Regions from separate parts of the Bacillus mesophilum genome, predicted to be linked through region 1. Evidence: riboswitches for the same ligand, from Rfam matches in the RefSeq annotation. Region 1 holds a riboswitch; each other region holds the start of a gene.
The links. A riboswitch is a leader RNA that binds a small molecule or an ion and turns the genes downstream of it on or off. The one in region 1 is predicted to bind S-adenosylmethionine.

Region 1 (3,124 bases):
TTTGTCAGTGCGCTCCCATGGAAGATCTAAGTCTGTACGGCCAAAGTGTCCGTATGCAGCAGTCTGCTTGTAGATTGGACGGCGCAGATCAAGCATATTAATAATGCCTGCTGGGCGCAAGTCAAAGTTGTTTCGTACAACATCAACAAGAACATCCTCAGATACCTTGCCAGTTCCAAAGGTGTCTACAGAAATGGATACAGGCTGTGCTACACCAATTGCGTATGCAAGCTGAACTTCAACTTTATCAGCTAATCCAGCTGCTACAAGGTTCTTAGCAACATAACGAGCAGCATAAGCGGCAGAACGGTCCACTTTAGTTGGATCCTTGCCAGAGAATGCGCCGCCGCCATGGCGTGCATAGCCGCCGTACGTATCAACAATAATCTTACGTCCGGTTAAGCCAGCGTCCCCTTGAGGTCCGCCGATTACGAAACGGCCAGTAGGATTAATGAAATATTTAGTGTTTTCGTCAATTAACTCACTTGGTACAACAGGGTTAATGACATATTCTTTTAAATTACGCTGAATTTGCTCTAATGTCACTTCAGGGTGGTGCTGAGTAGAAATAACAATTGTATCAATGCGAACTGGTTTGTTATTTTCGTCATACTCAACTGTTACCTGTGTTTTACCATCAGGGCGCAAGTAAGGAAGGATTTCCTCTTTGCGAACTTCTGTTAAGCGGCGTGATAATTTATGAGCCAATGAAATCGGAAGCGGCATAAGCTCCTTTGTTTCATTACAAGCAAATCCGAACATTAAACCTTGGTCTCCTGCTCCAATTGCTTCAATTTCTTCATCGCTCATCTGGCCTTCACGGGCTTCAAGAGCCTGATCAACACCCATAGCAATATCTGCTGACTGCTCATCAATTGATGTTAAAACAGAACATGTTTCAGCATCAAATCCATATTTCGCACGTGTATAGCCAATTTCTTTAACTGTTTCACGAACAATCTTTGGAATATCTACATATGTAGAAGTTGTAATTTCTCCAGCAACTAATACAAGCCCTGTTGTTACAGACGTTTCTGCAGCAACACGTGCATTTGCATCCTTTGAAAGAATAGCATCTAAAATAGCATCAGAAATCTGGTCACAAATTTTATCCGGATGACCTTCAGTTACTGATTCAGAAGTAAACAAACGGCGTTTTGTTGACATCTGGGTTCCTCCCTAACTTCAAATTGGCAAGATTATTGTATGACAATGAATCTTAAATTGATACGGAACTCATTCCCTTAGTAGTATGAAATAAACATGGCGATTTTATTATAATTGGTCGAAAATCAGCGGGTACAGAAAGTTAAATCCGCTTGATTCTGCCGCCATAAAAAAGCGTCTGACTGCAAAATAAAAAACCTTCCCACAAGTGAAAAGGTTGAAAGCAAATCAATTCGCGCCTTTCACTCTTATCGTTCAAGGACTAGATCCTTGCTTCAGGTTAGCACCTTTGCCTTATTTAAAAAATAAGCAGGTTGCTGGGTTTCATAGGGCCTGTCCCTCCACCAGCTCGGGATAAGAGAGTATCCGTTCAACTGTAAATATTAGCGCACAAGTCTAAAGGATGTCAATTTATTTTTCTAAACTAATTCTAATTCCTTATTAAACCAATCGGATTTATTACAAAGCACAGCTTCCATCATCACATTTTCGTCTGAAGAATTTATGTCTATTTTTAGCAACCATCATATAAATGGGCTTCCCAATAAGGGGCATGAGCGGGAGGTACATCAATAGACCGGGCACAAAAGCAGGCGGGCATTGTAGCATAATCAATCTTACGGCATAGAACCCCTTTAAAACTTTTCCACTGCCTGTAATCAGATGGATTTCTTTGCGCAATTCTTTTTGATTGAACCCTGTTTCCCCATTTGTTTTTTCATATTCCTGCAGAGAAACCCATTTTATTTTATCCAGCCAATCGAGCTTTTCGAAAAGACGTCTCGACTCCTTGCATAATGAACAAGTTCCATCATATAAAACGGTCATTTTCATTTTGATCAGCTCATTTCTCTGTTTTCTCTATTTTAACATTACCATTATAAGTATGTAAAAAAACATTCAGGGAGGGTTGCACATTTATTTAATTCTTTTTTCATAACACACACAAATAGTATAGACTATTCATATAAATGTGTTATACTATTTGAGAGATGTAATCACTTTCATACTTTGTACTACTAATTCTAAAAAAAGGAAGGTATTCATCAGATGAACTCTGTTAGCCTGTCGAACGGATTATCACAACTATTAAATTCCGAGCATACTCAAACTCAGCTTTCTGTCCCGCAGCTTGTTGAAAAAGTATTAAAAAGGGGCGAAGGTGTGTTAACCTCTACCGGCGCAGTTCGTGCCACTACTGGAACATATACAGGACGTTCCCCTAAAGATAAGTATATTGTTGAAGAAGCTTCAACGATTGATAAAATTGATTGGGGCCCTGTAAACCAGCCGATTTCTGAAGAAGCATTTTCCCGTTTATATGACAAAGTCCTGACTTATTTAAAAAATCAAGATGAAGTTTTTGCCTTTAAAGGATATGCAGGTGCAGATGCAAAACATCGCCTTCCCATTCAAGTAATCAATGAATACGCATGGCATAATTTGTTTGCACATCAGCTCTTTATCCGACCAGCCGCTGATGAGCTGCCGGGTCATAAGTCTGAATTTACTGTTATTTCAGCTCCAAACTTTAAAGCAGATCCTAAAATTGACGGCACAGGATCCGAAACTTTTATTATTATTTCATTTGAACGGCGCACGGTGCTGATTGGCGGAACAGAATATGCTGGAGAAATGAAAAAATCAATTTTTTCGGTTATGAATTATATACTTCCTGAAAACGGAATCCTCCCGATGCATTGCTCAGCCAATGTCGGAAGAGAAGGCGATGTTGCCTTATTTTTTGGATTATCCGGAACTGGGAAAACAACCTTATCAGCTGATAATAACCGCCGTTTAATTGGAGATGATGAGCACGGCTGGTCACCGAATGGCGTGTTTAATATTGAAGGCGGCTGCTATGCAAAATGCATTAATCTTGCAGCTGAAAAAGAGCCGCAGATTTTCAATGCCATCCGTTTTGGAGCAGTTCTTGAAAATGTTGCTCTGGACCATG
Region 2 (3,124 bases), on a different contig from region 1:
CTTTTTCCATTAGTCTTTCAAGAGCCCAAAATAAATTCACAGCAGTTGGCCGGGAACCTGCTAAGTAAATATATTGATCATGAAGCTCCTGTTGAAAGTCCTCTAAATTATCTGCTGAGGATTGACTTGCTCCGATTGCCAAACCATAGGCAGCTGTGATTCCGATAGCAGGTGCTCCTCGAACCTTTAAACTGACAATCGCATCAAAAGCAGCTTCTATATTGTCTAAATGTATATATTCAATAACATGCGGCAGCTTTTGCTGATTTAAAATGGTTAGCTGATCTTCATTCCAAAGAATAGAAACTGGAACTGTCATGATATATCCTCCTCCAGTCTGCCAATGAGATCTGTAATAGAAGTCCATTCACTTCTGTTTAAGATGAGTGCCGTCCCAAGTTCAATGGCCCTTTTCTTTAACAAAATTCTCTGATCTTTAGGCTCAATTCCATCCAGGTCTTTTACATGAGATAGTCCGATCGTTCTGCGAATCAGTTCACAGCCAGCGAAGCCTAGAGTATCCTTGAAAACTTTTTGTAAAAAATCCTCTTTCACTCCCTCTGTTTTCGAAAAAGGTTCAATATTATGACTTTCCCATAATTCAGAAAATGTCGAATAAAAAACATCCCAGGTCGTTTTTATGTGAGTATGAATTTTTTCTCTTTTTACACCTGTTCTGACAATAGACTGAAATAGTAAGTTGCCGATAAATTGGCCGACATCAAAACCAATAGGACCATAAAAAGCAAATTCCGGATCAATGACCTTTGTTTCTGTAGGACCTGCAAAAATACTGCCAGTATGCAAATCTCCATGTAAAAGGGATTCTGCTTCTGTTACAAATGACCTTTTCAATTTAGCTGCTTCAACCTTTAGGTCTGTGTTTTTCCAAAGTTCATAAACTAGTTCAGCAAGCTCCGGTTCATAATCATTCGAATCATGGTTAAAGAATGGATCTGTAAAAACCAAGTCCTCCGTGATTTTGCATAGTTCCGGGTTAGAAAATTGTGCTGCAAGGCGTTTTTTTTCAAAAGGATGAAGTGCAAAATCAGAGGTTAAAAAAAGTGTCTTTGCTAAATATTCTCCAATATCTTTTGATAGATTAGGATACTCAGCTCCGTTGATCAGACCAGTTCTAGCTATTTCCAAATGTGATAAATCCTCTATAACGGTAACAGCTAAATGTTCATCTGCTGCAAACACTTTTGGAACTAGATGAGGCACATATTCACCATGTTTTATTAAAGCGTTGGCTTCGATCGTTGACCGCTTGATTGTCAGCGGCCAGCTTTCTCCTACAACTTTTGCATATGGAAGTGCCTGTTTAATAATGACACTTGTGCCTGTTATCCTATCACTAATCTTGAAAACCAAATTTAAGTTTCCATCACCTATTTCACTGCAAGATAACGATGCGTGTTCAGGAAAAAGGTTCAGTTCTTTAGCTAAATTAATTGCTGTATCCTCTGTTAAGCTTTCGTATGATTGTTTTGCTAATATGGCCATGCCGCCACTCCTCTCAATATAATTGCTGAGTTATACGAAGCCGGCATTTTTATATGAGCAAAATTAAAAATGCCTCCTTCATCAGAAAGAGGCAATCGAAATTATCTATCGCCTCTTATCTCTCAGAAAGAATTCTCTCTGAATGGAATTAGCACCGTGCCCTCTGGCGCGATTTAACTGCGCCTCGTCTCACAACGATATTACGGTCGGTTGCTGGGCTTCATCGGGCCAAATTTCCCTCCGCCAGCTCTGGATAAGAGTATAAATTACATATTCAAGTTGTTTACTTGAGGAAAATGTTAGCATCACTTTTCTGAATATGTCAAATGTTTTTTTAATTCCTTCAAGGTTAAACATGTTTAATAAATGCATTGAAAATTGATTCTTTTTTTTAAGCTGCATCCTCCGTAATATAGTTTTTAAGCAGTAATACCCTATAAGGCCAAGTGTCTTTCAATTTATTCACAAGAATAAATTCAATTTTCAATCGTATATTCTAATAACCTTAATTTACAAAATTCATAATTGACAGAATGAATGACTGATGTAATAATACGGGATATATTCAGTCAATTTATAAAATTTCATTTTCTTATCAAGAGCAGGTGGAGGGACGAGCCCGATGATACCCGGCAACCGATCCAAATGAATTGGACACGGTGCTAATTCTTGCAGCAAAAGCTGGAAGATAAGAAGCTGTTAATACCTTTATTAACCTCTTCTTATTTGAAGAGGTTTTTTGCTGTTTAACTATTATCCCGTGCTGTGCAAAACCCTATAATCAAAGTGTTTAGGAGTGATTTAAATGAGTGAAATCATTGCAACCTATCAAATATACGGAAAGCCCGGAAAACTGGAATCTAAACTTGAAAGTATTGCCCTTGGGTTAACTGTAGGATCATGGACAGATCTCCACGCTGTTGATCAGGAACAGTTAAGAAAACATAAAGGCAGAGTTGTGTCAGTAAAAGAATTCTTTGATGATGAGCATCCTTCCCGCTTTGGCGAAGTAAGGGCAGAAGGGAAAATTGCTTATCCTTCCGCCAACTTTACTGCTGATTTGCCTGCCATTTTAACAACTGTTTTTGGCAAGCTCTCTTTAGACGGAGAAATAAAACTTTTGGACCTTGAATTTGATTCAGATATCACAGCTCACTTTCCTGGTCCCCGCTTTGGAATTTCCCAGATAAGAGAGTCGATTGAAGTATTTGATCGGCCACTCGTCATGAGTATTTTTAAAGGAGTTATTGGCCGGAATTTACCTTTTTTAAATGAACAGCTGAAAAATCAAGCATTAGGCGGAGTAGATCTTGTAAAAGATGATGAAATCTTATTTGAGAACGAGCTTACTCCTTTTGATAAACGCATTGTGTCATCTAGAGAAATTTTACAGAATGTTTACGAAGAAACTGGACACCGAACTCTATATGCAGTCAACTTAACCGGGCGGACATCTAAGCTGCGTGACCAAGCCAGAAGGGCAAAGGAGCTCGGGGCAGATGCACTTCTTTTTAATGTTCATACATATGGGCTGGATGTTCTCCATGAATTAGCTGAAGACGATGAAATTGCTTTGCCGTTTATGGCTCACCCTGCGTTTAGCGGAGCATTCATTTCT
Region 3 (3,124 bases), on a different contig from region 1:
ACAAAGTGGAGATGATCATTTATGCCTGATATTTATAAATGCAAAAACTTTAGCAAGACAGGAAAAATTCAGCTTCCCAGTAAATGGCGGAAAGAGTTTGGCCTGCTGCCCGGCAAGCTTGCTGAACTTACGTATGCAAAGAAACAGGTGGTTATTCAAAAAGCACGGTCAGGTACAACAAATAATAAAAGAATTATTACCGAAGGCGGGGCAATATATATTCCAAAAGAACTGCAGCTGCTGCTCAATGTTGATTGTGAGCATGAATATTGTCTATTCATTGATGCAATAAATGAAACATTTATATTGCGAGTTCTTGATGCTGACTAATTCGGCTAAGCTCCAGCAGCTTTAATAATAAAAAAGCAAAACGGTTCTTTATCAAAAAAAACGCACTCATTCAATATCTCCATTACGAGATTGAATAGTGCTGAACTTAATATGTAAGCTGATTTTCGCTGCAATTACTGCTGTCTTTCACCCAATTTTTATTGAGGATAAAAAAAGGGGCTTAACAAATTCTCTTTCCGATCAATTTTGACAATGATATACAAAAGTTTGTCCATTCCTTAGGATAAGAATCGTTACCTTTCATTTTGTATATCTTCCCTTTCGTTATAAGCTTTACATCCCAATAAGTATCTTCCAGCCTCAAACCATCGTCTTCATAAAATTCTAACCAGTTCCATATCCGATAACGATACATTTGCCTTTTGAACGAAGCAAGATTACCTGCTCTTTTAGGAAGCCTTTTGGTATTAGAATGTCTGCTTAAATGCCACTCAAAATAATGAAAATGATGTTGGACAAAATCTATATTTATTTTATACCAAGGACCCGGATGGCCGCCTAAAGAAACGCGCAATCGAATGGGGTCTTTATTAGGATCAATCATAATAGAACCGTCTTGGACTTTGAACAAATCTTTCTTACGAGTAATTATTGCTTCAACGTCAGCTATTTGTACGGTTTCTCCTCCATCACCTTTTTCATTCTTTTCATTTATCTCATCACATAATGCAGGCATTGTTATGGGACCTTTATTGTCTATGATATCTAATATTGTATCGAACATACTCAAAACTCTCCCCCCAAAGCACTCCTTGGTAAATAACTTAATACTATCTTACCTTTTTTTTCTTATGATAAAACCAAAACCTCTTATGGATATTTTACGCATTTGTTAGAAAAGCTAACACTGGGAGGTGTTACAATGGATAACAAAAACTTCGGGAATAATAAGCTGCCGTCGTTCACGAAGCTGGATGATCGGATAATTGCTAAGCATTCTTCAAGTCCATCTCTAGTCATTCGCATGAATCTAGACGAAGAAAACTCCACAGAAAAAAATCCTTATTTTAATGGTTCAAATGAAAAGGAAATTAAAGAATATTTCGAGGAATAAGAAATAGAATAAAAGGGATCGTATTGTGATATCCGGAAAGTTTATCACTTGCTATTTCATAATAAAAATTATATTATTTCAAAAAACGTTTGACATCTATGATTTAATGCGTTAAATTAATAATCAAGTTTTAACAAAACAAAATACGAACACACTTCTTATCAAGAGAGGTTGAGGGACTGGCCCTATGACACCTCGGCAGCGGAATCTAATTCTGTGCCAACTCCAGCAAGCACGGCTTGAAAGATAAGAAGAGGTCATGACGTTTATTATTTATTGCCCTCTTCTTATTTTAGAAGAGGGTTTTTATTTTAACTAAATAACATTCTTATCTAGAGAGGCGGAGGGACTGGCCCTATGACACCTCGGCAGCGGCTTCCATATGAAGTTTGTGCCAAATCCAGCAAGCTGAAGAGCTTGAAAGATAAGGAGAACGAATTGCAGTATTTTTTTGCAGGTCTCCTTCTTTCTTTCAAGAAGGAGACTTTTTTATTGTAAAGGAGTTAAGGCGCTTGCGCTTCTCTTAAGAAACACAACTGGAAATGGAGATGAAAAGTTTGATTGAATTTCAGCAGCTCAGAAAGGTATACGAAAGTGGCGGACAGCAGGTTGCTGCGCTTAACGGTATCGACCTAAAAATCAATAAAGGAGAAATATTTGGGGTGATCGGTTTTAGCGGTGCAGGTAAAAGCTCGCTCATTCGCTGTGTGAACCTGCTTGAACGTCCGACATCTGGTCATGTCATTGTAGATGGACACGACCTTACTTCCCTATCTGTCAAAGAGGTCAGAAAAGTTAAAAAGAATATCGGGATGATTTTTCAGCATTTTAATCTATTAAACTCTAAAACTGTTTTTGCCAATGTCGCAATGCCGCTTACATTAGTGAATACACCTAAGGAACAGATCAAGAAACGTGTTGAAGAGCTGCTAGAGTTTGTGGGTCTAGCTGACAAAGCAGATAATTACCCTGACCAGCTCTCTGGAGGACAGAAACAGCGAATTGGTATTGCGAGAGCCTTAGCAACCCAGCCTTCCATATTGCTTTGTGACGAAGCAACATCTGCATTGGACCCGCAGACAACAAGCTCTATTTTGCAGCTTTTGAAAAAAATAAATAAAGAATACAACATTACTATTTTAATCATTACCCATGAAATGTCTGTTATTAGAGAAATATGTGATCGGGTTGCCGTCATTGAAGCCGGAAAAATTATTGAGGAAGGAACTGTTTTTGACGTCTTCTCTTCTCCAACAACATCAACAGCAAGAAATTTCGTCAGCACGGTCATGAATGACCAGCTTCCTGAATCGATCAAGGAACTGATTCAGCAGCACGCCGGCATGCAAAAAATCTTCCGCATTAACTTTGTCGGAAACAAAGCTGGACAGCCGCTATTATCGGAAATTTCCAAGAAGTTTGATATTCATATTAATGTCCTTTTTGGCAATATTACAGAATTGCAGGGAACTCCGTTTGGCAACTTAATTGTAGAGTTCCAAGGTGACGAAAAAGAAATTGCCCGCACCTTAACTTATATCCAAGAAAAGGATATCAGCATTAAGGAGGTGAATGAACATGCTAGCTAATACAGATCAAATTATCGAAGCTCTGATTGAAACGATTCAAATGGTCACTTTTTCTCTTTTGTTTTCGACCCTGCTTGGACTGCCGCTTGGAATCTTGCTGGTTGTCACGAGAAAAGGTCATCTGCTTCAA
Region 4 (3,124 bases), on a different contig from region 1:
TTTCGATTGCTAACTCGGGAGTTTCACCAACAGCTAATTCTGCACCTATTTTCCCGATAACCGGTGCGAATTTAAACCCATGTCCTGCCATTGGTCCAAGCAGAATAACATTTGATAACCCTGGTGCTTCTCCAAGAATAAAATGCTCATCCGGTGTATTTGTATAGAAGCACGTCTTCACTTTAACAGGTGCAGGTATAAGATTCGGCAGGTATTCCTTCACAAGTCTCGTCACAGGCTCCACATCTTTTTCGTGGATTTCCCGATCAACTTCACTTGGATGATCAATGAGATCTCCTCCACCATGATGAATGGCCACTTTCACTGTTTTTCCATCAAGACTTGGAAAACCATAAAAACCTACTCCATCCACTACTCTTGAAAAGATTGGGAATACATCAGAAGTAAACTGCTCAGGATTTTTCGCATCATACCAAACCAAAACCTGACGCTCTAACTTAAGAGGAAAATTAAGCTGAGGTAAAAGACTATTCGTCCATCCGCCAGCAGATACAATCACCTTTTTCACTCTAAATTCCTGTTCTCCAGTGGAAATAGTTACACCATCCTTATCATGCTCAATTGAGGTTACTGCTGTATCTGAATAGACTTTGCCTCCCAGTTCCTCTCCACGCTTTACCGCTGTTTCAATCGCTAATTCCGGGCGAACATATCCAGCAAATTCTTCATATATGACCTTTTGATCGTCCTTAAACTGTATCTGAGAAAATTCGTTCCTAGCTTCTTCCACACTCAACGCTTTATGCGGAAGATTATATGTATGCACACTTTCTTCAACCGTTTCAATAAAAGCATCACCTGCTGGGCCAAACATCGTTCCTCCATTTTCGGTGTATAGCTCCACATTGGTTTCAGCTTCTAATTCCCGCCAAAGCGTACGTGCTTCCTGCAGTAATGGAACATAATCTACACCTTCTCCATAAGCCGTCCGAAAAATTCTTGTTTCCCCATGCCCAGCACCTTGATCATGCCCTGGCTTAAATTGTTCGAACCCAATTACCTTCTCATTTCTTTTTGCAAGCTGCCAAAAAGCAAAACTCCCCATTGAACCTAAACCAACAACCGCGAAATCCGCATCAAAAGAATTACTCATGATTGTATCTCCTTTTCATAATGAATTTTTCTTAGTAAAAATGTTTCTGGTTTTCTACTCTTCATACAAACCCCAAAAAAAGATCCCTTCTGATATCAGAAGAGATCTTTACTTTAAAATAAATAAAACCTACTCTTCTTATCTATCAAGCATTGCTTGCTGGAATTGGCACAGTACAAATTGTCTGTTGCCGAGGTATCATAGGGCCAGTCCCTCCACCTCTCTGGATAAGAAATATTATTAAGTTGTTAATAGTATATATGCGATGGACTTAGTTTAGCGATAAATTAAATGGAGGTCAAGTGTTTTTTTGATTGTTCTAATAATTATATATAAATCTAAAAATACTAAATTGACAGTTTTGTTCTTTTTAAAATGATACTATTAGAGACTTTTCGCCTCTCTCACAGCACCGCACTTACCATAAAGTGGCGGAAAAGCGTATGACCGCTATATCATCTACGCTTTCAGTATTGCCTTTTAGTAACTATATCCGAATAGTGCAAAGTTCCCTGCAAATTTGAAACCTTATTCTGCCAGTTCCGTATATACAATAAAGAGCTGTATAGGGGGAGCGCAAATGTTTACTGAGCTAAATGAAAAGTTACTCATTGTGAAGGATGATTTGAGGAAAAAAGAGAAGTATGAGGATCATTTGGAACGCTTAAAGGCCGATTTACAGTTAGAAATACAAAAACGGGACATGTATATGCATATGTTAGAAGAGAAAAAGGAAGATGTTAGCCGTTTTGAATCCTTCACCCTTGCCAATATTTTTTATTCTTTAATTGGTAAAAAACTTGAGAAGATTGATCAAGAAGAACAGCTAATTGCAGCTATGAAGCTTAAGTATAAGGAAGCGATGGAAACCATCGCTGACATGGAAGATGAGATAAGAAAGTTTGAAATGGAGCTTACATCTGTAGCAAATGCTGATGTGGAATACGAAGCAATTATAAAAGAAAAAGAACAGTTAATCCGCGATACTGATTCATTTTGGAACGACCAATTATACACCCTTTCAGAAAAAGAAGCAGAGTTGTTTGCAGGCTTAAAGGAGTACAATGAAGCAATTGAAGTCGGACAAAAAGCAAAACATCAGTTAGATGAGGCACTGGACGAATTAGAATCTGCACATAATTGGTCGACCTTTGATATGTTCGGCGGCGGCACTATTTCTACTTTTGTAAAACATAGCCGCTACAATAGCGCCCAGGATCTCATCCATGATGCCCAGCACACCCTCCGACAATTTCGAGAAGAGCTGCTGGATCTTAAAAAGCATTTTGACCATGATTACGATATCGGCAATATGCTTACTGTTGCCGATTACTTCTTTGATGGTATCGTTGTCGATTGGATGGTCCATGGAAAAATTAACGATGCCATGTCACAGACAGAAGAAATGTATGACCTTGTGAAAGCTACTTTGAAGGAAATTAAATTGCAAAGAGATGAACTGGAGAAAGAGTTAACTGATGTGCATTGGGAGAGAATTGAGTTGTTTGAGTCTTGTTCTTAGAGCTGAGGGTATATTGAGAATAGTAAAGTAGACAGAGTCAGAGATGGCTTTGTCTATGTGTTTTTTGGTGGGAGTTTTAATATTGTGGAGAATGAAATGATTTTATATCAATCACTATGAATAGTTAGAAAAAAAAAGCTCATGATCCTTGTAGTTTCTAGGATTATGAGCTTGATTTTATATTAACGATTCAATATCAACTAAATGATACCGGTGGTCGGGGTCGAACCGACACTCCAGAAGGAACACGATTTTGAGTCGTGCGCGTCTGCCAATTCCGCCACACCGGCATATAAAATATTAAATGGCACTTCTAAAAGTGCCGAGGACCGGAATCGAACCGGTACGGTAGTCACCTACCGCAGGATTTTAAGTCCTGTGCGTCTGCCAGTTCCGCCACCCCGGCGTTTCTGAACAATTATGGAGGCGGCAACCGGATTTGAACCGGTGATCAGGGTTTTGCAGACCCATGCCTTACCACTTGGCTA

Region 2: linked by a shared signal. The riboswitch ahead of mtnK (S-methyl-5-thioribose kinase) and the one ahead of metK (methionine adenosyltransferase) in region 1 are both predicted to bind S-adenosylmethionine.
Region 3: linked by a shared signal. The riboswitch ahead of F7732_RS20330 (methionine ABC transporter ATP-binding protein) and the one ahead of metK (methionine adenosyltransferase) in region 1 are both predicted to bind S-adenosylmethionine.
Region 4: linked by a shared signal. The riboswitch ahead of solA (N-methyl-L-tryptophan oxidase) and the one ahead of metK (methionine adenosyltransferase) in region 1 are both predicted to bind S-adenosylmethionine.

Annotation. Positions count from the first base shown of each region.
Region 1 is NZ_WBOT01000013.1:3,088-6,211, reverse strand. Features, by position in the region: gene metK (methionine adenosyltransferase) at 1-1,167, opposite strand, end outside; SAM riboswitch class I at 1,413-1,528, opposite strand; gene F7732_RS21420 (thiol-disulfide oxidoreductase DCC family protein) at 1,627-2,001, opposite strand; gene pckA (phosphoenolpyruvate carboxykinase (ATP)) at 2,218-3,124, shown strand, end outside.
Region 2 is NZ_WBOT01000010.1:70,507-73,630, forward strand. Features, by position in the region: gene mtnA (S-methyl-5-thioribose-1-phosphate isomerase) at 1-319, opposite strand, end outside; gene mtnK (S-methyl-5-thioribose kinase) at 316-1,506, opposite strand; SAM riboswitch class I at 1,619-1,766, opposite strand; SAM riboswitch class I at 2,096-2,201, shown strand; gene F7732_RS20510 (2,3-diketo-5-methylthiopentyl-1-phosphate enolase) at 2,312-3,124, shown strand, end outside.
Region 3 is NZ_WBOT01000010.1:33,405-36,528, forward strand. Features, by position in the region: gene F7732_RS20315 (hypothetical protein) at 22-330, shown strand; gene F7732_RS20320 (hypothetical protein) at 512-1,081, opposite strand; gene F7732_RS20325 (hypothetical protein) at 1,214-1,405, shown strand; SAM riboswitch class I at 1,561-1,658, shown strand; SAM riboswitch class I at 1,731-1,836, shown strand; gene F7732_RS20330 (methionine ABC transporter ATP-binding protein) at 1,963-2,994, shown strand; gene F7732_RS20335 (methionine ABC transporter permease) at 2,984-3,124, shown strand, end outside.
Region 4 is NZ_WBOT01000005.1:258,882-262,005, forward strand. Features, by position in the region: gene solA (N-methyl-L-tryptophan oxidase) at 1-1,114, opposite strand, end outside; SAM riboswitch class I at 1,250-1,348, opposite strand; gene F7732_RS16665 (hypothetical protein) at 1,695-2,636, shown strand; tRNA gene F7732_RS16670 (tRNA-Leu) at 2,845-2,926, opposite strand; tRNA gene F7732_RS16675 (tRNA-Leu) at 2,957-3,042, opposite strand; tRNA gene F7732_RS16680 (tRNA-Cys) at 3,058-3,124, opposite strand, start outside.